DNA from 4 places in the Brachybacterium kimchii genome. Region 4 is predicted to be linked to each of the others. Evidence: riboswitches for the same ligand, from Rfam matches in the RefSeq annotation. Region 4 holds a riboswitch; each other region holds the start of a gene.

What was found. A riboswitch is a leader RNA that binds a small molecule or an ion and turns the genes downstream of it on or off. The one in region 4 is predicted to bind thiamine pyrophosphate.
Region 1: linked by a shared signal. The riboswitch ahead of M4486_RS02130 (MFS transporter) and the one ahead of thiC (phosphomethylpyrimidine synthase ThiC) in region 4 are both predicted to bind thiamine pyrophosphate.
Region 2: linked by a shared signal. The riboswitch ahead of thiM (hydroxyethylthiazole kinase) and the one ahead of thiC (phosphomethylpyrimidine synthase ThiC) in region 4 are both predicted to bind thiamine pyrophosphate.
Region 3: linked by a shared signal. The riboswitch ahead of M4486_RS07705 (ECF transporter S component) and the one ahead of thiC (phosphomethylpyrimidine synthase ThiC) in region 4 are both predicted to bind thiamine pyrophosphate.

Annotation. Positions count from the first base shown of each region.
Region 1 covers NZ_CP097218.1:464,472-471,658, reverse strand. Annotated here, with positions in the region: gene thiM (hydroxyethylthiazole kinase) at 1-711, opposite strand, end outside; gene M4486_RS02130 (MFS transporter) at 708-2,165, opposite strand; TPP riboswitch at 2,157-2,249, opposite strand; gene orn (oligoribonuclease) at 2,311-4,233, shown strand; gene M4486_RS02120 (thiamine-binding protein) at 4,273-4,614, opposite strand; tRNA gene M4486_RS02115 (tRNA-His) at 4,866-4,941, shown strand; gene M4486_RS02110 (polysaccharide pyruvyl transferase family protein) at 5,748-7,187, shown strand, end outside.
Region 2 covers NZ_CP097218.1:1,949,533-1,956,719, reverse strand. Annotated here, with positions in the region: gene M4486_RS09230 (NAD(P)/FAD-dependent oxidoreductase) at 44-1,135, shown strand; gene thiD (bifunctional hydroxymethylpyrimidine kinase/phosphomethylpyrimidine kinase) at 1,305-2,183, shown strand; gene thiE (thiamine phosphate synthase) at 2,216-2,884, opposite strand; gene thiM (hydroxyethylthiazole kinase) at 2,881-3,813, opposite strand; TPP riboswitch at 3,894-3,989, opposite strand; gene M4486_RS09210 (MFS transporter) at 4,284-5,618, shown strand; gene M4486_RS09205 (TetR/AcrR family transcriptional regulator) at 5,713-6,444, shown strand; gene M4486_RS09200 (fluoride efflux transporter FluC) at 6,678-7,187, shown strand, end outside.
Region 3 covers NZ_CP097218.1:1,601,781-1,608,967, reverse strand. Annotated here, with positions in the region: gene M4486_RS07710 (ATP-binding cassette domain-containing protein) at 1-2,081, opposite strand, end outside; gene M4486_RS07705 (ECF transporter S component) at 2,078-2,788, opposite strand; TPP riboswitch at 2,864-2,970, opposite strand; gene M4486_RS07700 (hypothetical protein) at 3,235-3,813, opposite strand; gene M4486_RS07695 (M13 family metallopeptidase) at 3,821-5,977, opposite strand; gene M4486_RS07690 (hypothetical protein) at 6,116-6,958, opposite strand.
Region 4 covers NZ_CP097218.1:3,260,986-3,268,172, forward strand. Annotated here, with positions in the region: gene M4486_RS14885 (alpha/beta hydrolase fold domain-containing protein) at 1-312, opposite strand, end outside; gene M4486_RS14890 (MFS transporter) at 426-1,928, opposite strand; gene thiC (phosphomethylpyrimidine synthase ThiC) at 2,041-3,798, opposite strand; TPP riboswitch at 3,798-3,908, opposite strand; gene M4486_RS14900 (Ltp family lipoprotein) at 4,161-4,985, shown strand; gene M4486_RS14905 (hypothetical protein) at 5,064-5,867, shown strand; gene M4486_RS14910 (alpha/beta fold hydrolase) at 5,972-6,841, opposite strand; gene M4486_RS14915 (FadR/GntR family transcriptional regulator) at 6,906-7,187, opposite strand, start outside.

The DNA of each region.
Region 1 (7,187 bases), 1.5 Mb from region 4:
GACGAGGCACGCGGCGGTGAGCGCCCCGAGCAGACAGCCGGTGCCGGTGACGCGCGTGAGAAGGGGATGCCCGCGTCGGACCTCGATCCCTGGTGTGCGATCCCCATCGGCCATGACTGCACCCGCACCGACGATCCAGTCGACGGGCCCCGAGACGGCCACGGCTCCGCCGGTGAGTGCGACGATCTCGCGGGCGGAACCATGGGCGCTCTCGGCTCCGTCGCTCGCGTCGGCGCCGCGTCCGCCGGTCCCGCCGCGCAGCGCGAGGATCTCCGAGGCGTTCCCGCGCACCACGTCCGGCCGCAGGCCCACGAGCTCGCGGGCGAGGGGCGTGCGCACGGGCGCGCGCCCGATCGCGGTCGGATCGAGCACCCAGGGGTGACCGGCCGCGATGCTCGCGGCCACGGTCGCGGGGATGCCCGACATCGCATCGGTGCTGAGGGTCCCGAGGTTCACGAGCAGCGCGTCGGCCGCCCCTGTGACCACGGGCGCCTCGGCCTCGGTCTCGGTCATCATCGGGCGGGCGCCCGCGGCGAGCAGACCGGCGGCCACGATGCCCATCGACACCGTCGCGGTGAGGCAGTGGACGAGCGGCGGATGCCGGCGCACCTCGGCGAGCACCAGGGCGACCGCGCGCAGGTCCGGGTCGTCACCGAGCGCGGCGTCATCGTCGACGTCGTGGTCTTCGCGAGGGTGCGGATCAGTTCTCATCGCCCGCTCCCCCGGCTGCCCCGGTCGGCGACAACGTCGAGGTCCCTGTCGATCTCCGCCGCCGACAGCCGGGGCCCGAGCGCCGCGCCGACGATGAGGAGGACACCGCCCAGCACGAGCAGTCCGAGCACCGCGGCGTGCGCCCCGAGCAGCGCCGAGAGCCCGGGCAGGTAGAACGGGTAGAGCGCGGGCAGGATCAGCGAGAGGCTGTAGCCCATTCCGTACCCGGTGGAGCGCACCGACGTCGGGAAGCGCTCGGAGAGGTAGGCGGAGACCGGTCCGTACGCGGCGACGGTGACGACCTGCAGCGCGGCGGCGAGCACGGCGGCACCGGCCAGCGTGCTCGAGCCGACCGACATCCACCACAGGACCGGGCCCAGCACGGTCGCCGCGATCCCCCACAGGACGAACAGTCGGCGCCTGCCAGTGCTGGTGGAGAGATGCCCGGCGAGCGCCATCGCGAGCGCCTGCGCGCACGAGGCGATGCCCATCGCGATCGAGACGCTGGTCGCCGACAGACCCGTGTCCTGGCCGAGCTGGGCGGTGAGCAAGATGACGGTCGTGTTCGTGAGCAGCCACAGGCCCGTCATCAGGGTGAACACCTGCCAGAAGGCGCGCGCCCAGCGTCCGCGGAGCATGGCCGCGATGCCCGAGGCGGCGGGCCCCTCGTCCGCCAGAGATTCGTCGGCCAGGAGCGGGCCGTCGTCCGTCGAGGGCTCCTGGCCCTCGCGCTCCTCGATCACTCGTCGTGTCGTCGGCGCATCGACCACGCGCCGCCGGTAGTAGGCGAGCATGCCGAGCGAGGCGAGCGCCCCGAGCACGAACAGCGCCCGCCAGCCCCACGCGGCATAGGCGTCGGGTCCAAGGATCAGCAGCAGCACAGCGGTCGCGAAGGCGATCGCGGCCTGCGCCCAGGGCGCCATCGAGAGGATGAGCCCGCTCATGAGGCCGCGCCGGCGCGGGGCCGACCATTCCATGGCCAGGGGGATCGCGGCCGAGTACTCGCCGGCCACGAAGATCCCGCCGAGGAACCGCAGGGCGAGGATCAGGCCGATCGTTCCCACGCCCAGCAGCTCGTGGGTGGGCATGGCGGCGATCAGGAGGGCGCAGGCGGCGGTGCCGGTGATCGCGACCTTCGTGGTGCGGGTGCGCCCCAGGCGGTCCGAGATCCTGCCGAAGACCATTCCGCCGACGGGCCTGCCGAGCATCATCGCGATCACCACGATCGCTCCGGTGGTGGCGGCGATCCCCGGTCCGGCGACGACGGCGAGCGCCGGGGTCAGCGCGGTGAGCGGCAGGAACACGTGGACGTTGTCGATGAAGTTGCCGACCACCCCGGCGCGCAGGGCGGCGCGGCCCTCGGGCGGCAGCTGCGGCTTCGGCGTCGGCCCGGCCGACGGCGTGTGGACCGCGGCGGCGGTCGTGGGCGGGCTCTCGGGCAGACGTGACCGCATGGCGGACATCCCTTCGTCAGTGCGAACTGCATCAGGTTCCACGGGTCTGATCTCAGCGCGCGCGGCGCACCCCGTGTCCGGCGCGCCAGTATTCCAGAGCCGTCGGCGGCGACGCGGCGCCGTCCGCGGCGACTACCCTTGCCACGTGAGCACTTCGAACCGTGGAACTGCCGACCGCATCGTCTGGGTCGACTGCGAGATGACCGGACTGGACAAGGAGAAGGACGCGCTCGTCGAGATCGCCGTCCTGGTCACCGACGGTGACCTGAACATCCTCGGGGAGGGCGTGGACGTCGTCGTCAAACCCCCGGCCGAGGCGCTGGAGCAGATGGGCGATTTCGTGCGCACCATGCACACGAACTCAGGGCTGCTGGAGGAGCTGGACGCGGGCATCACCCTCGAGGCCGCGCAGGAGCAGTGCCTGGCCTACGTGCGCGAGCACTGCCCGGAGGCCGGCAAGGCGCCGCTCGCGGGCAACTCCGTGGGCACCGACCGCGTGTTCCTCGACAAGGACGTGCCGGAGTTCGCCGCCTGGCTCTCCTACCGCACGATCGACGTCTCGAGCCTCAAGGAGCTCGCCAAGCGCTGGTTCCCCCGCGTCTTCTACAACACGCCCGCCAAGCACGGCGGCCACCGCGCCCTCGCCGACATCCGCGAGTCCATCCAGGAGCTCAAGTACTACCGCGAGGTGCTGTTCGTGGCCGATCCCGGGCCGACGACCGCGCAGGCCCAGGCCGCCGCGCGCACCTTCGAGCTCGCCGTCGACGGCGAGAGCGCCGACGGGTCCGACGACGCGGCCGCCGGCGCCGCGGGATCCTCCGCGCCATCGGTGCCGTGGCTGCAGCGCGCCACCCATCGCACCTGGCTGGACTCCGAGGGCGAGGAGCTGCTCGTCTTCGGCTCCGAGTCGCTGCGGGAGGACGGCGGCTTCGGCTGGCTCGACGAGAACGGGGAGCTCGACGGCGACAAGCCGGCAGAGCTCTGGGTGACCTGCCGCATGACCCACTGCTTCGCGCTCGCCACGATGCTGGGCAGCCCCGAGTACGGGCGCTTCGTGGACCACGGCATCGAGTCCCTGCGCACCGTCTTCAAGGACGAGAAGCACGGCGGCTGGTTCTCGAAGATCGCCGGCGAGACCGTCATCGACGACGCCAAGGAGGCCTATGCCCACGCGTTCGTGGTGCTCGCGGCCGCCTCGGCGACCGCCGCCGGACGCCCGCACGCCGCGGAGCTGCTCGAGGAGGCCCTGGGCGTCCTCGACGAGAAGTTCTACGACGAGGAGGCGGGGATGAGCGTGGACACCTTCGACCGCGCCTTCGCCGTCTGCGAGGAGTACCGGGGCATCAACGCGAACATGCACACGACCGAGGCCCTGCTCGCCGCGGCCGACGTCACCGGGGAGCGCCGCTGGCTGGACCGCGCCGTGGGCATCATGACCCGGGCGATCGACGAGTTCGCGCGCGAGCAGGACTGGCTGCTGCCCGAGCACTTCGACACCTCGTGGAACCCGATCCTCGAGTACAACGAGGACAAGCCGGCCGATCCGTTCCGCCCGTACGGGGCGACCGTCGGCCACTGGCTCGAGTGGTCCCGCCTGGTCCTGCACGGCCGCGCCGCACTGCTCGCGAAGGACGGCGACGCCCCCGAGTGGATGCTCGAGGCCGCGAACGCTCTCATGGCACGGGCCGACGACGCCTTCGGCATGGACGGGGAGCCCGGGTTCCCCTACACGGTGGACTGGGACGGGACGCCCGTGGTGCACGAGCGCATGCACTGGGTCGCCGCCGAGGCGACCGCCGCCGCGGCCGCGATGTTCCAGGTGACGGGTGATCGGAAGTGGGCCGACCGCTACCAGGCCTGGTGGGAGTACGTCAGCGAGTTCCTGCTGGATCCCGAGCGGGGCAGCTGGCACCACGAGCTGGACCGGCGCAACCAGCCCCAGGCACGCACCTGGGAGGGCAAGCCGGACATCTACCACGCCTACCAGGCCACGCTCATCCCGCGACTGCCCGTCACCCCGACCATGGCCGCCGCCGTCCGCGACGGCCTGGTCGACGAGATCGGCTGAGTCAGCCGGGCGGCACCGCCCTCACTTGCGGCGCCGCCCTCAGTTCCGGTCGAGGGCGGCGTCGAGGCGCTCGATCTTCCCGTCGAGCTCGCCCTCGTGCCCGGGGCGGATGTCGGCCTTGAGCACGAGGGAGACGCGCGACCCAAAGCGACCGGCCTCGGCCGTCGCGCGCCGCACCACGTCCATCACCTCGTCCCAGTCGCCCTCGATCTCGGTGAACATCGAGCTTGTGCGGTTCGGGAGCCCGGACTCCCGGACCACCCGGACGGCGGCGGCGACGGCGTCGTGGACGCTCGCGGCGTCGGACCCCTCGGCGAGGTCGCGGGTGAGGCCGGGATCGGAGGGCTCACCGGTGGGCTGGACGGAGAAGGCGATGATCATGCCCCCACTGTTCTCCCCCATCGGCCCGCGGGCAAGCGGATCATGCGCCCAGGAGCATGCGGCGAGCCTGTCATGACGAGGCAGGATCCGGCTCCTGCTTTTCCGGCCCGGAGTCCTCCAGGGCTGATGCCCCAGTCTGCCGTGCCGACGAAGTGCAAGGCGTCTCACAGCGAGAACCCCCGTTCGAGGGTGCGGAGCAGGGCCGACGCCCGGTATGCTTGCTTCTCGTTGCGGTCCTCGGAGCGCACATGGTGGTCGTAGCTCAGTAGGTAGAGCTCCTGGTTGTGGTCCAGGCGGTCGCGGGTTCAAATCCCGTCGATCACCCCAAGAAACGCCCTGGTGACAGGGCGTTTTTTCTGTCTGAGCCGGTGTCTGGACACCCACGCGGACGACGGCGGCACGAGCGCACCGATCCACCTGCCGCCTCTCGCCCCACACCCATGCGAAGCGCCCGGCCCGCCACGTTCGCCCCTGACGTCCACCACTGTCTGAAATTCATTCGATCGCCGCCGCATCGAATACGTGATCGATATTCAAGAAGCTGCCCGCGGAGAATCTCCGAACCCGTCGACCTGCGCATGCACCACGAGGCGCTGCCACACGGCCTCCATTCTTCCTCCTCACCTCTCTTCAATTCACTTACCGTTCGTCCGCACCCCGTTCACCGCCCGTACACCTGACGTACCGCGTCCGTTCCCTCGGGCGGTGAAGTCGACCACGGAGCCCCGTCCGAGACCGTTCCGCTCACCTCGCCGAGCAAGCAGGCGACACCTGTCGGAGCCGGTCCCCGCCGCCACGACCTGCACGCCATGGCCACCAGCGCCCCTCACCTGGGGCGATGCCCCGCCCGTGGCGAGCACCCGAAGATGCGCCGCCCCGCGCTCCCACGTCCAGCGCCCCGCCCTCCACGTCCGGCCGCCGCGGCGGCCCCGGCCGGCCTGCGGGATCTCCCCGTGACACCGACGCGACACGACCGATTTCCCCCAGCGGTGCTGGGCTAGACTCGCCGCAAGCATTTCGATCGCCCGCCCGGAAGAGCTCACACAGTGAATTCACGGGCACATGCACGAAATGCACCCCAGACTCCAGGCGTCACCTCCTGCAGCAAGCGATGAGAGGCAAGGATTCACCAGATGACCGATCCGAAGCAGACATTCGACGTCGCCGTGTGCGGTTGGTGGTACGGGAAGAACTACGGGTCGATCCTCACGTACTACGGCCTGAACCGCGCGATCCAGAACCTCGGCCACTCGGTGCTCATGGTCCACGAGCCCCTGGGCTACAACGGCTTCCGCGTCGAGTGGCCGGACGACATCGTCTCGATGCAGTTCGCCGAGCGCGTCGGCTACCACACCACCCAGCAGATGCACTTCACCGAGCTGCCGCGCCTGAACGAGCGCGCGCGCACCTTCGTGGTGGGCAGCGACCAGCTGTGGAACCCGCTCATCGGCCGCGTGAACAGCGACCTCTTCCTGGACTTCGTCTCCGAGAAGAACAACCGCGTCGCCTACGGCACGTCCTTCGGCAACCGCGGCACGAAGAAGTTCACGCCCGACTTCATCGCCACCCACGCCGCGCAGCTGCAGCGCTTCAAGGCGATCTCCGTGCGCGAGGGCTACGCGGTCGACACCGCGCGCGACATCTTCGGCGCCAAGGCCTCCCTGGTCGTCGACCCCGTCTTCCTGCTCCCCCGCGAGCACTACGACGAGCTCGCCGCGAAGGCCACCGTCGCCCCGGAGGGCGAGTACCTCAGCGTGTTCTTCCTCGATCCGACCGAGGAGAAGAAGGCCGTCGCGCAGGGCATCGCGGACAAGCTCGGCCTCGAGATCATCCGTGTGATCCCCAACCCCGACGACGGCATCGAGCACTGCCGGACCCTGTGGGCCGACGAGCCGCGCGCCCAGATCCTCGACGAGGACCGGCCCGAGAACTTCCTGCGCACGTACAAGGACGCGGAGTACGTCGTCACCGACAGCTTCCACGGCTCCGCCTTCGCGGCGATCTTCGAGAAGCCCTTCTCCTCGATCTTCAACACCAAGCGCGGAGCGGACCGCTTCAAGAACCTCATGAGCTCGCTCGGCTTCGACGAGACGCGGCGCGTGCGCGAGACCGACTCCCACGAGGACATCGCCGCGAACCCGCACGTCACCCGCGAGATCGACTACTCGACCGCCCGCGACTACATCAGCTCCGGCCGCGAGTCGTCGATGGCTTGGCTGAAGGAGGCGCTGGACCCGAGCACCACCGGCTCCGCCGCGCTCTACCCGCGCCAGAAGCTCACGCTCACGGCGCCGGAGTTCGCGACCGGGGGCTCCGGCTGGAAGATCGCCCGTCGCGGCAAGCAGACCCGCCTGCGCGTGGCGCGAGACGGCGCCGTGCTGGGCAACCTGGTGTGGACCGACCTGCCGGAGCCGCTCGTGGCCGGCTCCGCCTACCAGCTGCGCATCGACTGGACGCCGACGACGGACGCCAAGAAGGTCAACATCCACGTGCGCAATCCCGAGACGACCCGGTTCCGCGTCGTCGGCGCCGTGAACGTCGAGGGCGCGCGCGGCCAGGCCCGCACGGACACG
Region 2 (7,187 bases), 1.3 Mb from region 4:
GTACACGACGATCGGCCCGCCCCGCGGGCAGGAGGAGGCACCCATGGACACCCGAGACATCCCCGCTGCACCTGCAGGCACCAGCACCGGCGGCATCTCCCCGGCGCGCGGCGCGGCGGATCCCACCGCGGACGTCGTCGTCATCGGCGGCGGCGCCGCCGGACTGAACGGCGCACTCATGCTCGCCCGTTCCCGCCGGCGCGTGATCGTCGTGGACGCGGGGGACCCGCGCAACGCCCCGGCGGAGGGCGTCCACGGCCTGCTGGGCCGCGAAGGGACGCCGCCCGCCGAACTCCTGGCGCGCGGGCGCGAAGAGGTCGAGGGATACGGAGGGACCGTCGTGCAGGGCCGAATCGCCTCGGTGCGGCAGGACTGGAGCGTCGACGGCGTCGAGGGAGGCTTCGACCTCACCCTTGAGGACGGCCGCGCACTGCGCGCACGCCGCCTGCTCGTCGCGACCGGCGTGCGCGACGAGCTCCCTGCGATCCCGGGGCTCGCCGAGCACTGGGGGAGCGGCGTCGTCCACTGCCCCTACTGCCACGGCTGGGAGGTGCGCGACGAGCCGATCGGGATCCTCGCCTCGGGCCCGATGTCCGCGCACCAGGCGTGGCTGTTCCGCCAGCTCAGCGATGACATCGTCTTCTTCGCCCGCGGCACCGCGCTGGATGCCCGGACCCGGGCGAGGATGTCCGCCCGCGGGATCCGCGTGATCGACGAGGAGGTGGCCGAGGTGATCGCCCACGACGGTGCGGCCCCCGATGCCGGAGAGCGCGCGTCCCGCATCGCGGGCGTCCGCCTGGCGAGCGGAGAGGTGATCGAGCGCCGCGTGCTGGCCGTCGCGACCACGATGACACCTCGCCTCGACGGTCTCGAGGGCCTGGGGCTCCGTGCCGAGGAGATCCCCGGGATGGGGGCGAGGGTCCCGTCGGCGATGGCCGGGGTGAGCGATGTCCCCGGCGTCTGGGTCGCGGGGAACATCACCGACCCGACCGCGCAGGTGGGCGCCGCGGCGGCTGCGGGTGCGCTCGCCGGAGCGCACATCAATGCCGACCTCGCCACTGCTGACACCGACGCCGCGCTGCGCTCGCGGACGATGGGCGCGGGCGCCGACGGGAGCCTCTCCCTGCTAGCGTGAGCGGCACCGAGGGGAGTCCCGGCAAGGGGCTGAGAGTCCACTGGTCACGCGATGCGCAGGAGCGCGGGGCGGCGACGGCGTGGAGACCCTGAGCACCTGATCCGGATCATGCCGGCGCAGGGACGGAACCGCTGAGCGCCCTCCCCGCCGGCCTCGTGGAAGAGGCATCGTGAGCACCAGCGACACCCGCCCCAGCGCCCCGACCCCCGACGCGCCCGTGAGCGGTCGCGTCCCCAACGTCCTCTCGATCGCCGGGACCGATCCGACGGGCGGCGCGGGCATCCACGCCGACCTCAAGTCCTTCGCCGCCCAGGGCGCCTACGGGATGGCCGTGGTGACCGCCGTCGTCGCCCAGAACACGCAGGGAGTGCGCGGCGTCGTCGCGCTCGACCCGGAGTTCGTCGGCGAGCAGATCGACGCGGTCTTCGAGGACGTGCAGGTGGACGCCGTGAAGATCGGCATGGTCGCGAACGCCGCCATCGCGAGGGCCATCGCGGAGCGCCTGCGCCGCCACGGGGCGCGCAGGATCGTCCTGGACCCCGTGATGGTCGCCAAGAGCGGTGACCGCCTCCTGGACGAGGACGCGGTCGACGCCGTGCGCGAGCAGCTCGTGCCGCTGGCCGACGTCCTCACCCCGAACCTGCCCGAGGCCGCGGTGCTGCTGGGGGAGGAGCCCGACTGGAGCGAGGCGGAGATGCGCCGGCGCGCCCACGACCTGCTGGCCCTCGGACCGCGCCGCGTCCTCCTCAAGGGCGGCCACCTCGAGGGGTCGCCCACCAGCACCGATCTGCTGTGCGGGAGCGAGGGCATCCTCGAGCTGCCCGCCCCGCGCATCGAGACGACCAACGACCACGGCACCGGCTGCACGCTCTCGGCGGCGATCGCCGCTCGGCTGCCGCGCATGCCCGTCGAGGACGCCGTGCGCGGCGCCAAGGAGTACCTCCATGGCGCGCTCGCCGCGAGCGACCGGCTCGACGTGGGGCGCGGCCACGGACCGCTGCACCACTTCTTCGCGCTGTGGGAGGGCGAGGGGATCCCGGCGCGCTGACCCCGGCGCCGGCTCGCCCTGCGGACCCGGGGTCACCGGTCCGGCGCCGCCTCGGTCCAGGCCGCGCTGAGCACGCGGGACGCGCGCAGGGGGTCGTCGGCCGCGCAGACCGCCGAGACTACCGCGCACCCCGAGGCGCCCGCGCGCCGCAGGGCCGGGACGTCGGCCGTGGTGATCCCGCCGATCGCGACGCTCGGCACCGGGGACGCGGCCGCGAGCAGCGCGAACCCCTCGACGCCGAGGGCCGGCGGATGATCCGCCTTGGTGGCGGTCGCGCGGATCGCGCCGATGCCCACGTGGTCGACGGTGCCCTCCGGCAGCGCGGCCACGGCGTCCAGATGCGCCGACGTGTTCGCGCTGAGCCCGATGACGGCGTCGGGCCCGAGCAGTTCTCGTGCACGGCGCACGTCCTCGTCGCCCTGCCCCAGGTGCACGCCGTCCACGCGGATCCCCTGCTCGCGTGCCGCGACGGCGGCGTCCACGCGGTCGTTCACCAGCAGCAGCGCGCGGGCGTCGATCACCCGCGCGAGACGCTCCAGCAGGCGCACGTGCTCGGCGAGGTCCGCGTGCTTCTCCCGCAGCTGCACCACGCGCGCACCGCCCTCGACGGCGAGCTCGACCGTGCGCACGATGCCGCGCGCACCGCACAGCGCGGCGTCGGTGACGAGGTACAGGCCGAGGCTCTCGCTCGAGGGCCTCATGCCGCCTCGCCCCCGTCGCCCTGATCCGCGAGGCTGACGTGCAGGCGCCCGGGCGCCCGGAGCTCGTCCGGGCCGATGGCGGCGAGGGCGTCGAGCAGCCGGGGCGCGAAGGTGCCCGGACCATCGGCCCCGGAGGCGGCGCGCTCGGCCGCCGCGGAGTAGGCGGAATGCGCGGCGACGACGGCCTCGAGAGCAGGCGTCCCGTCGGGTCGCACGCCCAGGAAGGTCGCGATCACGGCGCCGAGGGCGCAGCCCCCGCCGGTCATGCGGGTCAGCATCGCACTGCCACCGGCGACCTCCACGAGAGTGCTCCCGTCGGTGATGAGGTCGCGCTCGCCGGAGACCGCGACCACCGTGCCGTGGGTCCGCGCCAGGCCGGTCGCCGCCGCGACGGCCGCGTCGATCGGGTCGGAGGAGTCGACGCCTCGGCCGCCCGTGCCCTCACCGGCGAGGGCGAGGATCTCCGAGGCGTTGCCGCGCACGGCGGTCGGTCCCTGGGCCACCAGCTCGGCGGCGAGAGGCGTGCGCACCCGCAGCGATCCGATCGCGACAGGGTCCAGGACCCACGGCGTGCCCGAGCGGCGGGCGCCGCTGACGGCTTCGCGCATGGCCTCGCGCTGCTCGGGCGCGGGGGTGCCCAGGTTGATGAGAAGACCGTCGGCGACCGCGGCGAAGTCGCCGGCCTCGCCCACGATGTCGACCATCGCCGGGGCGGCGCCGATCGCGAGCACCACGTTCGCCGTCACGTTCGTGACCACAGAGTTCGTGATGGCGTGGACCAGCGGACCGCGCTCGCGCACCGCGTCCAGAAGGTCGCCGCAGCGGGCGGCGAGCCCTGCGGGATCGACGGGACCGACGGGTGCCGCGGGGCGCGCGGAGGGATCGGCGGCGACCTCGGGGATGCCGTCTGCGGGGGTTGCGGGGGCCATCGGGCTCCTCTCGTCGGGGCGAGGGGCCGGAGCGGCCGCGGCGGGTGATCGGCGAGGATCCTGGAGGATCGTCGGCACCCGGCCGCGGCTTCGGACATTCCCTACGCCAGCGCTGACTGGATCAGGTTCGACGGGTCTGCTCTCAGCCGCCATCGGCGGCACCCCGTGTCACGTGCCGACGAGCCTAGCGCGCCGGAGAGGACGCCGGGGCGCGCCGCCCGCTCCACGGCCGACACGACGCTCCGCACGCCCGTGGCGCCACGGAATCCTGTGGTGCGCGCCTGTGATGTGTGGCACGGCGCTGCTCGGGGTGACCAGCTCAGAGAGTCGGTCGGGCGTCCAGGACGTCCGTGCGGAAGTCCGCGGCTCGACAAAATAGTTCGTGGCAACTAATACTTTCGGCACGGTCGCACGGACCGCACGCACACCGTCGCGAGCATCGCCCGACGGTCATGACGAAGGAGTCTCCCGTGTCCACTGCCGCACCCGATCTCGAGGTCGATCCGACCGTCGACCCGACGGGCAGCCCCAACATCCTCGGCCCGCGACTGCGCGTGCCCGCCATGGGCATCAAGCCGGACCGGAAGAAGCCGATCTGGTATGTCATCGGCATCTTCCTGGGGCAGTTCGGCCTGTTCGTCGCCCTGATGGGGCCCGCGACGGTGTCGGTCCAGATGAAGGCCCGCACGCTCTCGGACCTCCCGGCGGAGCAGGCCTCGATCGCGGCCGCCGCCCTCGCCCCGGGCGCGATCGCAGCGCTCGTCTTCAACGCCCTCGGCGGACGCCTCTCCGATCGCACGCGATCGGGACTGGGGCGGCGCCGACCGTGGATCATCGGCGGGGCCTTCGCGATGTGCGCGGCGATCCTCATCATGGCGATCGCGCCGAACGTCGTGGTGCTGGCCACCGGCTGGTTCATCGCGCAGGCCTGCGCGAACATGGCGTACGCGGCATACACGGCCTCGCTCGCCGATCAGCTGCCGGACGAGCAATACGGCAAGGTCTCCGGCATCGTGGGCATCGCCCAGAACTCCGCCATCATGGCCGCGACCTGGCTGGCCTCGTTCTTCGGCGGGACCATGGTGGGGCTGTTCATGATCCCCGCCGTGCTCGGCTTCGTGCTGGTGACCGTCTACGCGCTGATGATCCCGGATCCGGTGCTCAAGCAGAACCGCTACCCGTTCAACGTGCGCGAGCTGGTCACCTCGTTCTGGACCAATCCCCTGAAGTTCCCGGACTTCGGACTGGCCTGGTGGGGCAGGTTCATGATCATCCTGGCCTCCTACCTGTTCATCAGCTTCCGCGTGCTGTTCATGACGAACCACCTGGGGCTCGAGGACGCGGCGGCCGCCACCGCGGTCGCCACCGGCGTCACGATCTACACGGTGCTGTCCATGGTCGCCGGACTGGCCGCCGGATGGATCTCCGACCGGATCGGACGCCGCAAGGTGCTCGTGGCGGGGTCGATCCTCGTCTTCGGACTGGGCACCTACATGCTCGCCCACGTCGACTCCGTCGGCGGGTTCTTCCTGTGCGAGGCCATCATGGGCCTCGCCTACGGGACCTACCTCGCCGTCGACCTCGCACTCGTGTTCGAGGTGCTCCCCGACCGCAGGACGGCGGGCAAGGACCTGGGCGTCTTCAACATGGCCAACGCCCTGCCGCAGTCGATCGCCCCGGCCCTGGGCGGGATGCTCCTCGCCCGCATCGGCGGGGGCACCGACTTCACGGTCCTCTTCGTGGCCGCCGCGATCTCGGGCGTCATCGGCGCTGTGCTCACGATGTTCATCCGCGGCGTGAAATAGTAGGGGTGACACATTGATGACGGGCCGGTGCGGCACGATCGCACCGGCCCGCTCTCGTCCCAGGTCGACGGAGACCTGTGCCGAAGGGGAGCCCATGAACACCGAGCAGACCACGCGCGCCGCCGCGACCGCGAGCGCCGCCGAGGGGACCGTCGCCTCGCGCGGGCCGCGCGAGCGCAGCACCGCCAAGGGGCCGGCCGCCGAGAAGCGTCCGGTCCGTCGACGCCCGGGACGGCCCCGCGGGCAGGACTCCGCGGTGGTCCGCGAACAGGCGCTGCAGACGGCCGTGGACCTCATCGCCCGTCAGGGCTTCGGAGCGACCTCCATGGCGCAGGTCGCCGAGGGCGCCGGGATCTCGCCGTCGGGCCTCGCCCATCACTTCCCCTCGAAGAAGGCGCTGCTGGGGGCCGTGCTCGCCCATCGCGACGCCGTGGACAGCGACCCCATGCCCCCCGAGGGATCCACGCCGTGGTCCGCCTTCGACCATCTCGTCCGCGTCGCCGGGCTGAACATGCAGCGCCGCCAGATCGTGCTGCTCTACGCGACGGTCACGGGCGAGGCCACCACCCCCGACCACCCCGCGCACGAGTGGATGCTCGATCACTTCGAGGCGGTCATGGAATCGCTCATGCGCTGCCTGCGCCTGGACCAGGAGAAGGGCGACGTGCGCGAGGACGCCCCTGTGGAGCGCATCGCCCGGGAGACGGTCGCCCTCATGGACGGGCTGCAGCTGCAATGGCTCATCGACCCCTCGGTGGATATGGCGGAGATCCTCGGCGACCACGTCGCCCGGCTCAAAGAGGCCTGGGGAACGGGCCGGAACTGACGTCCGCTCGGGGCGGAGAGCCGCACGCGACCGGCAACGACTTGCCCCGTTCGGCCCGCGCGGCGTTCAATGGTGCGCGTCGGCCGCCCTCGGGCGCGCCGGCACGGCGGTGGGGCCCGCCGTACCCAACCTCGAAGATCGACAACGGTCCCTGTTCGCTCCCGGAGCGCGGCCCTCGCGCGCCGGGATCCGGCGGTCGCGCGCGCCCGCCCGACTCTGAACAGGAGTGATCCGTGACCCGACCCGAGGACCCGCATCCCGAGATCCCGCTCGACCCCGACGCCGAGAGCCCCGACCCCCCGGGCGGCACGACAGCGCCGAGCGACACCACTGCGCCGGGCGACACCACAGCACCCGACGTCCTCCTCCCAGCACGCGTCCGACCCCTGCACCTGCGGCCGGGCTCGATCGCCCTGGTGCTGATCGGCGGAACGCTCGGCACGGCCGCCCGCGAGGCCCTGACGCTCGCCGTCCCCGAGCTCGGCGGAGTGCCCGTCGCCCTGTTCGCGATCAACCTCGTGGGTGCCTTCCTCCTCGGGATCCTGCTCGAGGCCCTCGCCCGGAGCGGACCCGACCAGGGCGTGCGCCGCGCGCTGCGGCTGTGCGTCGGCACGGGAGTGATGGGCGGCTTCACCTCGTACAGCTCGCTCGCCCTCGCCATCGATCAGCTCATGGCCGACGGGCGGGTCCTCGTCGGCGCGGCTTTCGGGCTGGTCAGCGTCGTGCTCGGCGTGCTCTGCGCC
Region 3 (7,187 bases), 1.7 Mb from region 4:
CAGACGTCGGCCGTGAGCCCTGCCCGTACGAGTCCCGCGACGCTCGCCGCGACCGGCCGGCCGGGCAGACGCAGCCTCCCGCCGAGGGCGTCTCCGAGCCGCGTCGGGTCGAGGGAGGCGAAGATCAGCACGCCGGGAGCCACGAAGTATCCGATCCGCAGGGCCTCCTTGAGACCCAGCAGCCACGTGGTCCCGGAGAACACGGGCAGGGGAGAGGCGAGCACCGTGGACCAGCAGAGGCCGACCGCCGCGAGCTCGATCGGGATCAGACGCAGCGCCGTGCTGCGCACCCCGCGCACGGCGAGCGGGGCGAGGACCGCGACGAGCACGCACGAGAGGAGACCGAGCTGCCAGCGGTCGATCGCGAAGGAGCCGACGGCCGCTGCCACGGCGATCGCGATGGTGGTCAGCGGGTTGAGCGTGTCGGCGGGGGCAGGACGGGCACGGCGGGGCGAGCGGAGGGTCGTATCGGTTGCGGTTGCGGTTGCGGATGCGGATGCGGGTGCGGTTGCCGGCGCCAGTGCCGGTGCCAGCGCGGTGTCGGTCGCGGCCGGCTCCGGGGAGGCGGACTGCGCGTCGTCGCCCGTGCTCACGTGCTCCGCGAGGTCCATGCGCACGTGCGCGCGCGTGATGAGATCGGGGTCGTGCGTCGCGGCCAGCACTGCGCAGCCGCGCGCGGACGCCTCCTCGAGCAGGGCGAACAGCTGGGTGCGACGCTCCTGGTCGAGTCCCACGGTGGGCTCGTCCAGCACGAGGAGGGCGGGTTCCTGGGCGAGGGCGGCGATGATCGCGAGGCGTCGTTGCTCGCCCCCGGAGAGCTCGAAGGGCTGAGCGTCCGAGAGGTGCGCGAGGTCGGCGCGCCGCAGCAGGCTCTCGGCGAGTTCGGGGTCGTGCGCCCAGGGCGAGGCGGTGACCTCAGCGCGCACGGTGCGGGCGACGAAGGAGTGCTCGGGCTCCTGAGGGACGAAGGCGATCTTGGTGGGCTCGGGACGTTCGAGGTGTCCTCCGGCCGGATCGGCGAGGCCCAGGATCGTGCGCAGGAGCGTGGTCTTGCCGCTGCCGCTCGGCCCGGTGAGGACCGCGACACATCCTGTGGGAACGGCCAGGTCGATGCCGTCGAGGAGGGGCGAGGCGACGGCCCGCTTCCCCCGGACCTCGTCCCGTCGTCGCCGTCGCGTGATCGAGACTCTCGAGAGCGACAGCACCGGCGGGCCGCACGTGCCGGATGCGCGCGCAGGGGCCGGCATGGCGGCCGGGTCGGGAGCGGCGGCCGGATCGGGCATGGTGGCCGGATCGGGCTGCTCGAGGACGTCGTCGGGAGCGCCGTCCGCGAGCACGTGCGCCTGCGCTCCGAGCACGATCACGCGGTCCACGTGCGGGGCCCAGCCCTCGGCGTCGTGGTCGGCGACCACCAGGGTGCGATCGCCGACCGCATCCAGGATCGCGGCGCGGACCGCGCAGGCCGTCGGCCGATCGAGCATGCTCAGCGGCTCGTCCAGCAGCAGCGCACCGGGATCCAGCGCCAGGGAGCCGGCGAGGGCGAGCCTCTGCTGCTGCCCGCCGCTGAGATCCCACGGCGAGGTCGCGGCGTCCAGCCCGACGCGCGCCGCGTGCAGGGCGGAGGTCACGCGGCGCTGGATCTCCTCGCGGTCCAACGCCGCGTTCTCGGGCCCGAAGGCCGCGTCCCGGCCGACGCTCCCGCCGATCAGGGCGTGCAGCGGCTGCTGCAGGAGCAGTCCGCGCTCGCCCGGCCGGGTGGGGCCGGTGGCATCACCCGCGAGGTCGCCCGTGCTGGTGTCGAGCAGGCCCGTGAGGGCCCGGAGCACCGTCGACTTGCCGCCGCCGCTGGGCCCCGTGAGCAGCACGCGCTGGCCGGCCGGGATGTGCAGGGTGAGGTCGTCGATCGTCGGGCGGGAGCGGGTCGACGGCGTCCAGGTGACGGCGTCGAGAGCGAGCGGCACGGCGGCGTGGGAGGCGGGGCCCGTTCCGTCGGGAGCCGCGTCGCCGAGCGTCCCGTCGGCCCCAGCGGTCGTCCCGTCGGTCCCAGAGGTCGCCCCGAGCACCGTCGGCCCCGCGCTCATGCGCGCGACCGCCGTCCCCACTGGCGCCCTGCCGGGAAGGCGCTCAGGGCGCCGGTCGCGCCGAGGGCGCGCACGATCAGCCACCCCAGCACCCCGCACAGCAGCGCACCGGAGACGATGAAGAAGCCCAGCAGCGCCCAGGCCGAGGCCCAGGACCACTCGGGGTAGTAGGAGAAGCGCTCGTAGACCCATTCGAGGATCCCCGAGAGCGCGCCGCCGGCGATCGCCACGGGCAGGGTGAAGCGGCGGTAGGCGGTGACGAGGAACGCGATCTCGACGCCTCCGCCCTGCAGCAGGCCGCTGACCACAGTGCCGATGCCCCACTGCCCGCCGAGGACCATCTCGAGGACGGCGGCGATGACCTCCGCCAGCACGGCGGCGCCGGGACGGCGCACGATGAGCATCGCCACCAGCGCGGGCAGGAACCACACGCCCGCGAGCAGCCCCACCGACGGGGGCAGGACGGCCTGCAGCGGGGTGAACAGGGTGTACACCTGGCCCCAGGCGAGGAACACGAAGGCGAAGACGACGCCGATCGCGACCGTCAGCACGAGGTCCACGGTGCGGTAGGCCGGCAGCGGCCGACGTGCGAGGGCGTCGCTCGCCGGTGCTGGTGCTGGTGCCGGTGCTGGTGCCGGGGACGCGCCGGTCGCCGCGGTCTTCTCGGCGCGCGCGGAGGGGGCGGCGGGGGTGGAGCTGGTCGACATCTGGTTCTCCTTCCGATGCGGAAGGGGCCGCGAGGCCCGTCGGCCCCGGATGCAGTCATCCGGCGCGGCGGACATCGCAGAAGAATCCCGACTCCCTACGCCGGTCTGAACCGGATCAGGTTCGAGGGTCTGCGCTCTGTGCGCACTCTCAGCACCTCTGCGGTGCTCCCCTGTCTGTGGATGTCAGCGTCGATGATATCGCGCAGGGCGGTCGGTGCGCCCTCGGGATGTGCGCCAGATCGCCCGGGTCGGCCGATGCCCGACGGCTCGTGCGAGGCGACGGGATCGGACGGTCCCGTCCCGACCGGCTCCCGAACGGGCGAACGGGCGCGAGAAGTACGAAACGGTTGCCAAGAGCGCTCTTGGCAACCGTTTCGTACTTCTCGCGACGCAGACGGGGCGCGGATGGGCCGACGAGCGGTCGGCGGGGCTTCAGCGCGCGCGGATCAGCGGCGGGCGCGGATGGCCTGGTCGATCGCCTCGGCGGCGGCGCGGGGATCGTCGGGGGAGAGCAGGAAGTGGGTGCCCTCGCGACCGATGATCTCCACGAGCGTCCCGGGACGCGAGACCATCAGGCGGTACGAGGACCGCTGCTCGCCGGTGGTGAAGACCTTGCGGCCGGGCAGCGCCTCGATGCTCCCGCTCTCGGGCGCGATCACGCGGCCGCGGCGCCAGCCGAGCCCGCCCACCGTCACGCCGAGCGATTCGCCCGGGATGCGGCGCAGCTGCACGGTGCGGAAGTCGGCGACGGGCCAGGCGGGGCGCGGCAGGAACCCGCCGAGGCTCACGGTCACCCCGTCGACGTCGACCACGAACCGGGTGGCCAGCCGCATCCACGACCAGAAGGCGTACACGAGCACGGCCAGGGCGAGCACCAGGCCCAGCACGACCGTCTCGCCGCGCGCCCAGGCGATCGCGTACCCGGCGATGCCGACGCCGATCACAGCGCTCATGCCGATGCGGGTCCAGCCCACCGCGCCGGGAGTCGTCCGCCCCACGTGGAAGGGCGCCTCCGGCCTGCTCACGGTGTCCTCACCAGATGCTCACGCGGTCTTCGGGCGCGCGGTACATCGCGTCGTCCTCGCGCACGTCGAAGGCCGCGTGGAAGGCGTCGAGGTTGCTCGCGATCGCGTTGCAGCGGAACTCGGCGGGGGAGTGCGGGTCGATCGCCAGCATGCGCGCCGCGTCCTGCGCGCGGGACTTCGCGCGCCACACCGTGGCCCAGGACCAGAACACGCGCTGCAGGCCGCTCAGGTCGTCCAGTCGCGGCGGGTTCCCGCCGGAGCGCGCGAGGTAGGCCTTGATCGCGATGGTGAGGCCGCCCAGGTCGCCGATGTTCTCGCCGATCGTGAGGCTTCCGTTGACATGGGGCAGCTCGTCGCCGCCGATGACCGCGCCATCCCCACCGTCTGCGCCGACCGCGCCGACCGCGTCGCCCCCATCGGCCGCGTCAGTCGCCGTCGCCTCCGCCTGCTCGCGCAGCACGCGCGGGGTGAGGGCGTCGAACTGGTCGATGAGCGCGCGGGTGCGCTGCTCGAAGGCCTCGCGGTCCTCGTCGGTCCACCACGAGCGCAGGTTGCCCTCGCCGTCGTACTTCGAGCCCTGGTCGTCGAAGCCGTGCCCGATCTCGTGGCCGATCACGGCGCCGATGCCGCCGAAGTTCACGGCGTCCTCGGCCTCGGCATCGAAGAACGGCGGCTCGAGGATCGCGGCGGGGAAGACGATCTCGTTCGCGCCCGGGTTGTAGTAGGCGTTGACCGTCTGCGGGGTCATGTGCCACTCGTCGCGGTCGACGGGCCCGGCGAGCTTCGCGAAGTCGTGGGCGGCGTCGTGCGCGCGGGCGGCGCGGACCGAGGCGACGAGGTCGTGGGGGTCGAGCACGAGGCCCTCGTAGGTCCGCCACACGTCGGGGTAGGCGATCTTCGGGGTGAACAGCTCGAGCTTGGCGAGGGCCTTCTCGCGGGTGCCCGGCGTCATCCACTCGAGCGTCGAGATCGACTCCCGATAGGCGTCCAGCAGCGCGCCGACGAGCTCCTGCATGCGCGCCTTGTGGTGCGGCGGGAAGTGCCGGGCCACGTAGTCCTGGCCGATCGCGAAGCCCACGGCCCCCTCGACCAGCGAGATGCCGCGCTTCCAGCGCTCGCGCAGCTGCTCGGCGCCGGAGAGGGTGCGACCGGAGAAGTCGAAGTCCTCCTCGACGAAGGCCGAGGAGAGGTACGGGGCGAAGGCGCCGACGGTGTGCAGGGCGGCCCAGGTGCGCAGCACGGCGAGGTCCTCGGCCGCGAGCAGCGGGGCGACGGCCTCGACGAACTCGGGCTGGCTCACGCAGACCACGTCGAAGGCGCCCGCCGGCGCGCCCGTGCCCTCGACGTACGCGTCCCAGGGGAACGCGGGGGCGAGGGCCTCCCGCTGCGTGGCGTCCATCGGGTTGTTCGACTTCTCGCTGTCGCGCAGGCGCACCCGGTCCACATGGCACGCCGCGAGCCGCGTCTCGAAGTCCATGACCGCGCGGGCCAGGTCGCTCGAGTCCCCGGCGACGAGCCCCTCGCGGCCGGGCAGGGAGGCGAGATCGGCGAGACGTGCGAGGTGGCCGACGTACGCCTCGCGGATCGGTGCGTAGGAGTCCTCGCGGTAGTAGGACTCGTCGGGCAGGCCCAGCCCGCCCTGGTGCAGCTTCACCTGGTAGCGGGAAGAGTCGTCGTCATCCGTCCACACGTAGGTGTGCAGGGCGCTGGTGCCGGCCACGGGGGAGGCGAGCAGGCGCACCAGGTCCGCGAGCGAGGTCGTGGACGCGACCTCCTCGAGCATCGGTGCGAGCGGTGCGGCGCCGGCGGCCTCGACCGCGTCCTCGTCCATGAACAGCCGGTAGAGCAGGCCCACGCGTCCGCGATCCGTCTCCGGAGCATCGCCCGCCGCGAGCAGGTCAGCGAGCTCGGGGTCCTCGGCGGCCTCCTCGACGATGGCGCGCACGCGCTCCTCCGCGAGGTCCCGCAGGCGTCGGAACTCGCCGTCGGACGCACGATCGGCGGGGATCTCGTGCTCCGCGAGCCAGGCGCCGTTGACGTGCCCGAAGAGATCGTCCTGCACGCGGATCGAGTCCGAGACGCCGCTGCGGTCCAGGCCCGAGCGGACCTCGGAGCCGGTCGGTGCTGCGGTCGTGGCGCTGTCGGAGGGGACGGCATCGGTCATGGTGACTCCTTCGTCGGGGAGGTCGGCGTCGGGCCGGGCGGTGGGATGGGCGCGGGAGCGGCGGCGCGACGCCGCTCCCGCCGGCCGGGCCGACGGAGGACGCGCTCCGCGCGCCCTGGGCCGACCCGGTCTCGTGGATCAGAGGGTGGACAGTCCCAGCAGCGCGAGCGCGGCGGTGAGCACGCCGATCCCGAAGGGCGCGTACGCCCACAGGGTGTGCGTGCGCTCGCCCGGGCTGCGGCGCTGCAGGATCAGGGTGGACAGGCCCGTCGCGATGGACAGCACGATGGTGCCGATCGTGAGCACGGGGGAGAGCACGATCAGCACGGTCGCGCCGATCTGGAAGAGCGCGGTGCCCACGACGTCCAGGACGCGCAGCACCATCGAGCGGGGCACGCTCACCTTCTCGGTGAGGAAGGTGCCGACGGCCTCGGTCGCCCACGCGGAGGGCGCGGCGATCCGGCGCCGTGCGCTCACCGTCTGCGCGGTGGCCAGGACGATCCAGACCAGCGCCGCGCCGAGCCCGAGCCAGATGCCCATGGGGCCGACGGCCTCCGAGGGCCACAGCAGGCCCGCGAAGAGCACCGCGGCCAGACGCAGCACCTCCTCGACGGTCGAGCGCACCGCCATCGGTCCGGGGTTGACCGCGAGGCGCCTCTGCACCTTCGAGACGAACATGCTGGTGACCACGACGCCCATGAGCTGGAGGGCGCCGAGGGCGATGCCGAGCACGAGAGGCAGGGGCGTCGAGGGCGTCGCGGGCAGGCAGACGAGCACGAGGGCGACGGCGACCGCGGGGATCACGAGCGAGACGATCGACAGTCCGCGCACGAGCGCGCTGACGATCTCCGCGCCGGTGGGCGGATGGTCGTGCCCGGTGTGGTCGTGGGGGTCCGAGCCGTGCGGGTCGCTGCTGCAGGAGGCGGCCTCGGCGGGGGCCTCGGGATCCGCGGCGGAGGACGGGGAGGACGAGGTGGTCATGGGGCTCCTTCGAAGTCGCTCCACTGTATCGGCCGTGCCTGGTGCTCCGCTGGTGGCAGGCCGCTCGAGGAGGTGGGCGGAACACAGGGCGTCGGTGCGGATGCGCTGGTGCGCGACGTCCCGGGGCCGACGTTCGTCATGTCCGTGTGAGGTTCTCCCCACCAGGGGCCATGGGCGTCCGGGGACCGGACATTCTCCCGGACATGGCCCATGGTCGTGTGGAAACATG
Region 4 (7,187 bases):
CCACAGGTCGGCGCCGGTGCGATCGGCCAGCCCCAGCACGATCCGCCAGTGCGCCTGCTGGAACGGCAGGGTGTAGGCGCCGCCGTGGAAGTAGACGACCTGGATCCCCGATCCGCGCTCGCGCGGATGCAGGACCTGCACCGGGAACCCGGCGATCTCCCTCTCCTCGACGTCGAAGCGCTCGGGCACGTCGGGCGGCATCGGCGCCGGCTCCTTCGCGCGACCGGGCTGCTGGGCGTCCCTCATCGCCTGGACGTGGGCGGGCTTGGCGGCGAGAGCGGCCTCGTAGGCCTCCTGGAGCGACGCGGGCATGGCCCGATCCTTCGTCCGGGCGCGGGAGCTGTCAATCGGCGGACCGCCGCTGGTGGGGGCATAACCCGCTCAAGGCCGCGGCACGTGCCGCGTCACCACCCGGGGGCCCGGGTTCAGGCCGCGACGCGCTCGAGGTCCTCCGCGTCCACGTCCTTGCCCGTCGGATCCCAGCGGTTGAGCACCAGCGAGATCGCGCCGAGCAGGGGCGCGCAGGCGACGATCCAGAACACGCCCGTGCCCAGCTGAGCGGTGAGGATCGGGAAGCCCAGCAGGGAGAGCACGGAGAAGGCCCGCAGGGTCCCCTGGTTGAAGCCGACGCCGATCCCGCGCAGACGGGTGGGGTAGGAGAGGGTCGCGAAGTTCATGAGGTTCGCGCCGGGGCCACCGGCCTGCGCGAAGATGAACGCGGCGAGCATCGCGACGGCCACGAGCACGAGCGCGCTGCTGGGCACGCCGATCGCGGCGAGGGTGAACAGGGCCGCCGCCTGGATCGTGAAGCCCACCAGGGTGACCCGGCGCGAGCCGAAGCGGCTGACCACGCTCATGCCGATGAGCCCGCCGGCCAGACCGAAGCCCATGTTGATCACGAGCGACGACACGATCGTGACCAGCGGGCCCTGGTGGAAGAGCGTCGCGATGATCAGCGGGGTGCCGTAGGCGACGGCGTTGTACCCGAAGGTCGAGAACACGGAGACGCACAGGGCGGCGACCGTGCGCTGCCGGAAGCGCGGGGAGAACAGCTCGAGGACGTTCGACAGCCGGGTGCGGGCGCCTTCGCGCTCAGTGCCGCTGGAGACGTCGGCGTTGAGCTCGGCGGTGATCCCGTAGTGGCTGGAGAGCACGTCGACCGCGCCGCGCAGGTCGCCCTGGTCGGCGAGCCACTGCGGGGACTCCGCCATGAAGCGTCGGCGCACCAGCAGCACGATCACGGCAGGCACAGCGCCGAAACCGACGACGATCCGCCAGAGGTGGTCCTGCTGAGTGGTGGGCAGCAGCCAGAAGCACAGGAGCACGATGAGGTACCCGGTGCCGGTCGCGAAGTACCAGGCGGGGGACCACGCGTTGACCCGCTGCGAGCGGTTGCCCTTGCCGCGCAGCCGGGAGAACTCCGCGAGGAAGGCCATGGCGACGGGGATGTCGAGGCCGACCCCGATGCCCATGACGAAGCGGAAGCCGATGAGGGACCAGACCTCCGGCGCCAGTGCGCTGCCGAGCGCCGCGACGACGAAGAAGACCATGTCCGCCATGAACAGCCGGTACCGGCCGAAGCGGTCCACGAGGTACCCGCCGGCCAGGGCCCCGACCACCGCGCCGACCATGATCGACGCGTTGACCAGGCCCGTCATGAAGCCGTCGAGTCCGAACTGCACTTTGATGGCGGGCAGTCCGAAGGCGATCGACGAGAAGTCGTAGGCGTCCATGAAGATCCCGCCGAGGGCCAGCAGGATCACCGCGGTCGCCTTCGGATCGCGCGATCCGAGCGCAGAGAGGATCCGGCTGACGTCGGCTGCGGAGGAGACCCGCAGGGGCACGTCGGCGTCAGGACGGGCGCCGGGTTCGGGACGCGCGGAGCTGTTTTCGAGCGCGTTGGAAGAGGGGTCCATCGTCGGGGGCATGGGAACGATTGTGGGGGCCGTCGGCTGAGGTGCGTCGGTGTGTGTCGGAATGTGTCGGAGGGAGTAGTGTGCGCCCTCCAACGTTCCGATAGGGCCTCCGGGTCATGGGAAGTCATTCACCCACCGGCACCCCGACCCCCGGCTCCGGGAGGTACACGGTCCCGCCGCGCTCGCGGAACTCCCGGGACTTCTCCGCCATGCCCGCCGCCGCGATCTCCTGCTGGGCGGCCTCGCCGCCGAACTCGTCGCGGATGTCCTGCGAGATCTTCATCGAGCAGAACTTCGGTCCGCACATCGAGCAGAAGTGCGCGGTCTTCGCGGGCTCGGCCGGCAGGGTCTCGTCGTGGTACTCCTCGGCCAGCTGCGGGTCCAGGGAGAGTCCGAACTGGTCGCGCCAGCGGAACTCGAAGCGCGCCTTCGACAGAGCGTCGTCCCGTGAGCGGGCCCCGGGGTGGCCCTTGGCGACATCGGCCGCGTGGGCGGCGATCTTGTAGGTGATCACGCCCGTCTTCACGTCGTCGCGGTCCGGCAGACCCAGGTGCTCCTTCGGGGTCACGTAGCAGAGCATCGCGGTGCCGTAGCGGGCGATCTCCGTCGCCCCGATCGCCGAGGTGATGTGGTCATACGCAGGGGCGACGTCCGTGACCAGCGGCCCGAGCGTGTAGAACGGCGCCCCGTCGCACAGCTCCTGCTGGCGCTCCACGTTCTCGCGCACCAGGTGCAGCGGCACGTGGCCAGGGCCCTCGACCATCACCTGCACGTCGTGCTGCCAGGCGCGGCGGGTGAGCTCGGCGAGGGTGTCGAGCTCGGCGAACTGGGCGGCGTCGTTCGCATCTGCCAGGGACCCGGGACGCAGCCCGTCGCCGAGCGAGAAGGAGACGTCGTAGCGGGCGAAGATCTCGCACAGCTCGTCAAAGTGCTCGTAGAGGAAGTTCTCCCGGTGCCTGGCGAGGCACCAGCCGGCCAGGATCGAGCCGCCGCGCGAGACGATGCCCGTCACCCGGTTCGCCGTCAGCGGCACGTAGCGCAGCAGCACGCCGGCGTGGATCGTCATGTAGTCCACGCCCTGCTCGGCCTGCTCGATCACCGTGTCCCGGAATATCTCCCAGGTGAGCGCGTTCGCGTCGCCGTTCACCTTCTCCAGAGCCTGGTAGATCGGGACGGTGCCGATCGGCACGGGGGAGTTGCGCAGGATCCACTCGCGAGTGGTGTGGATGTCGTCCCCGGTGGACAGATCCATGACCGTGTCCGCACCCCAGCGGGTGGCCCACTCGAGCTTGGAGACCTCCTCGGCGATCGACGAGGTGACCGCCGAGTTCCCGATGTTCGCGTTGACCTTCACCAGGAAGCGTCGGCCGATGATCATCGGTTCCGCCTCGGGGTGGTTCACGTTCGCGGGGATGATCGCGCGGCCCGCGGCGAGCTCCTCGCGCACGAGCTCGACGTCGCAGCCCTCCCGCAGCGCCACGAAACGCATCTCGGGGGAGATCTCGCCTCGACGGGCGTAGTGCATCTGCGTGACGGTGCGTCCGCCGACCGAGCGGACCGGCGAGCGACGCGCGCCGCGCCACTCGGCGCTCGCCCCGCCGCGGCGCACCGCCCCGCGGCCGTCATCGGCCAGGTCACGGGCACGTCCCTGGTACTCCTCGACGTCGCCGCGATCGCGGATCCAGTTCTCGCGCAGCGCGGGCAGGCCGACCTCCGGCTCGCTGCCGGGGCCGGCGGTCCGGTAGACCTCGAGCGGCGGGTTCGGCGTCCCGGTGGGGGAGTCGTCCTGGGAGATCCTCGTGACCGGCACGCGGATGTCGTGCTCGGAGTCCTCGAGGTGGCCGAGGCAGTGGGTGGGGTAGTTCTCAGGGCGTGCAGACATGCAGTCGCTCTCCTTCTTCCTTCGCCGGCATGACCCGGAGCAGGTTCGGTCGGTACTCGGACTGCGTCAGTCCGATCTCAGCCCGTTGCGACGGGCACCCGAGGGATCGGCGACGACCGTAGCACGGGGGACGTGCGGTGGCGGCGGGCGGTCCGCGACGGGCAACGCACGCGGAGTCGCACGGCGGACTCGGTCGGATCCCACGCGTCCCGTCTGCCGCGGTGTCGGGTCGCGAGACGTCGGGTCGGCCGTCCGAGATGTCCGTAGAGTTCTCCCTGCCGTCCCTCCTCCGCGCACGCTGACGGGTCCGCGAACCCTCGCGACGGGGGCCCGCACATACCTCCTTCCGAACGGAACGACAGATGACCAGCTCGACCCCTTCCCCCGAGAACAACGGCTCCGCGAACTCCGGGTTCCCCGACGCCGGGTCCGCGAATGGTGCCTACGGCTCCGCCGGCGACACCTATGGTTCGGCGAGCGGTCCCTACGGGGCCGCGGACGGAGCCTCCGGCTCCGCGGCCCCCGCCCCGCAGTACGGGGACTCCTCGCAGGCCCCGCAGTTCTCCGCGTCCCCGCAGACCCCGGGCCAGGGGCAGGAGCCGCCGAAGAAGTCCAAGACGCTGTGGTGGGTGCTGGGCGGCTGCGGCTGCCTCGCGCTGCTCGCGATCGCGGCCGTCATCATCGTGATCGTCGTGCTCGTCAACAGCGCAGACACCGATGACGAGCCCGCTCCGACCACGGTCTCCGCCTCCTCGTCCGACGACGACGCGTCGGACGAGCCCAGCGACTCCGCCACGCCCTCCGACCACACCGTCGACGCGACCCCGGACGACGAGTCGTCGGCCGACGCCGACGATTCCGGCGACTCCGCTGCCGACGGCACGGACGTCGACCCCGACGACAAGGACGGCGCCCTCGCCGACGCGAAGATCCAGTCCGACATGCTCTTCTCCTCGAAGAAGGGCATCCACGACACCCTCGTCTTCGAGGGCTACAGCGAGGAGACCGCCACCTACGCGGTCGACCACGTGGACGCCGACTGGAACAAGAACGCGCTGGAGAAGGCCAAGTCGTACTCCGCGGACGGCATGTCCGACGACGAGATCCGCGACCAGATCACCTCCGAGTACGGCGAGCAGTTCACGAAGGAGCAGGCGGACTACGCGATCAAGCACCTGCACGACTGAGCGCGTCGTCGGTGGCGCCGCCGCGCCGCGTCACCCCACAACGGCTGGTTCGTCGGTCCTTCGGAGCAGAATGCGCACATGAGACCGACCAGCGATCCGGCCGAGGAGCCGGGGGAGTGCAGGGGTACAGCCCCGCCCGAGGGCGCCTCGGTCTTCGACGCCCTGTGCGCCCACTACGCCCAGGGGCTCGCGAGCGGCGGTGACGTGCGCTGGCTCGCCCACGCGTGGTCCACGCTCGCCGTCGTCGGTGAGGTGCCCGTCGAGATCCCGTCGGGAGGCGTCGAAGGGGCCGATGCGCGCATCCGCCTGGCGGCGCTCGCCCTGTTCGGCGCCACCTATGACGGCACGGACGAGGAGCCCGAGCCGCCTGCGATCCTCGAGGGGGCCCATGCCCTCGCCGCGGCCGACATGGCCGCGTGGATGGCCGCGCATGACCTGATGACCGTCGCCCAGCTGCAGGCCGAGGCCGAGCGCGTCGACCCGGACGGCCCGACGGCGGAGGTCCCGGCGGCAGACAGCGCGGCCCGGGAGCAGTCCGACACGTACCCGGCCCGGGACGCCCCGGTCACCGACCCTGCCCTGTGCACGGAGGACGTCGAGTTCGCGATCGACGCGGTCGCCGGCGAGGTCATCAGCGCCTACTCGCGGCTGCGTCCGCACGTCGTCGCGCTCTTCGCCGAGCTGTGGGCGCAGAGCTACCCCGCGTCGGACCCGGAGGACGCGGACGACTCCCGCAACGGCGGGACCTTCGTGTTCCCGCACTCGACCTATCCGCTGCCCGACAACGAGACGCTGATGATCCTGAACGACAACGGCAGCGACACGGAGAAGCGCGCCGCCATGCTGCGGCTCTTCGCGCAGATGCAGTCGCTGAGGACCTGAGCCGTCCGCAGCGGTCCGCAGCGGCCCCGCATCCGGGCTCGCCGCCGATCGGGCTCGATTCGGTCAGTCCGACTCGATCAGTCCGACTCGATCAGCCGAAGCGATCAGTCCGCGAGGAAGTCTGTGATCAGCGCGTTCACCCGGTCCGGGCACTGACGGTTCGACCAGTGCCCCGCCCCGGCGATCAGTTCGAACCTCGCACCGGGGATGGCGTCCGCCGCGGCGCGCGTTGTCTTCGGCGGCACGGCCACGTCCTTGCTGCCCTGGATGATCAGCGTCGGGCACTTGATGCGATGCAGATCGGGACGCAGGTCGACGGTCATGCGCCGGAAGCCGATCGAGGCGTTCTGCCAGTCCGAGGAGGCCGAGCCGTGGGCGAGCACGTCGGCATGGAACTCGTCGACGATGTCCTCGAGATCGTCGACGGGGCCCGCGAACAGGCTGGTGCGGGCGAACCACGCGCACGCCGCGCAGCTGCGGAAGACCAGCGACGGCAGCGTCCGGTTCAGCAGACGGCATCGCGCCGTCACCCACAGCAGCTGATGGACGACGGGCGGGAACGACAGGATCCCGGCCGGCGCGAGCGCCACCAGTCGCGAGACGCGCTCGGGTCGCTCGATCGCGTACGCGAGGGCGAGGGCGCCGCCCTGCGAGAGCCCGACGTGGTCGACCGCGTCCATGGCGAAGCGCTCGAGGACGGTATCGATGCACCGCAGCATCCGCTGATGGTCCGCCGTCCCGTCCCAGGGGATCGAGCCGCCCTGCTTCGGCCAGTCCAGGGCGAGCACGCGATGGGACTCGGCGAGGACGGGGATCAGTCGTCGCCAGCTCAGGGAGGCGCTGTCGTTGCCCGCACCGCTGAGGAGCAGCACGGGCGAGCCGTGCTCACCGCGCGTGATCACCTGCAGGGAGCCCTCGGGCTGCGGTATGCGCACCACGTCGCCGAGGTCGGAGCCGAACGGGGCCGCCGTCATGGCTGCATCCTCCTCGGGCCGGCGGAGCGGTCGCGCGCGACGGCCCGTCGGTCCCGGGACCGGCTCATCCCCATAGGCTCGCGTAGGCGGCGCGGATATGGGCCTCGATGCGCTCGGAGGCCAGTTGCGCGGACCCCTCCTCGATCGCGTCCAGGATGCCGTGGTGCTCCGCGCGCAGCCTCGCGATCAGCGCGTCGGAGTCCTCCAGGGTGCCGAAGGCCTGCAGGATCGGGAGCCGCATGGACTCGCGGATAGCGATCGTCATGTCGGTGACCAGACGGTTGTGACCCGCCTCGGCGAGGGCCACGTGGAAGGCGGTGTCGAGCTCGTTGAACTGGGCGCGATC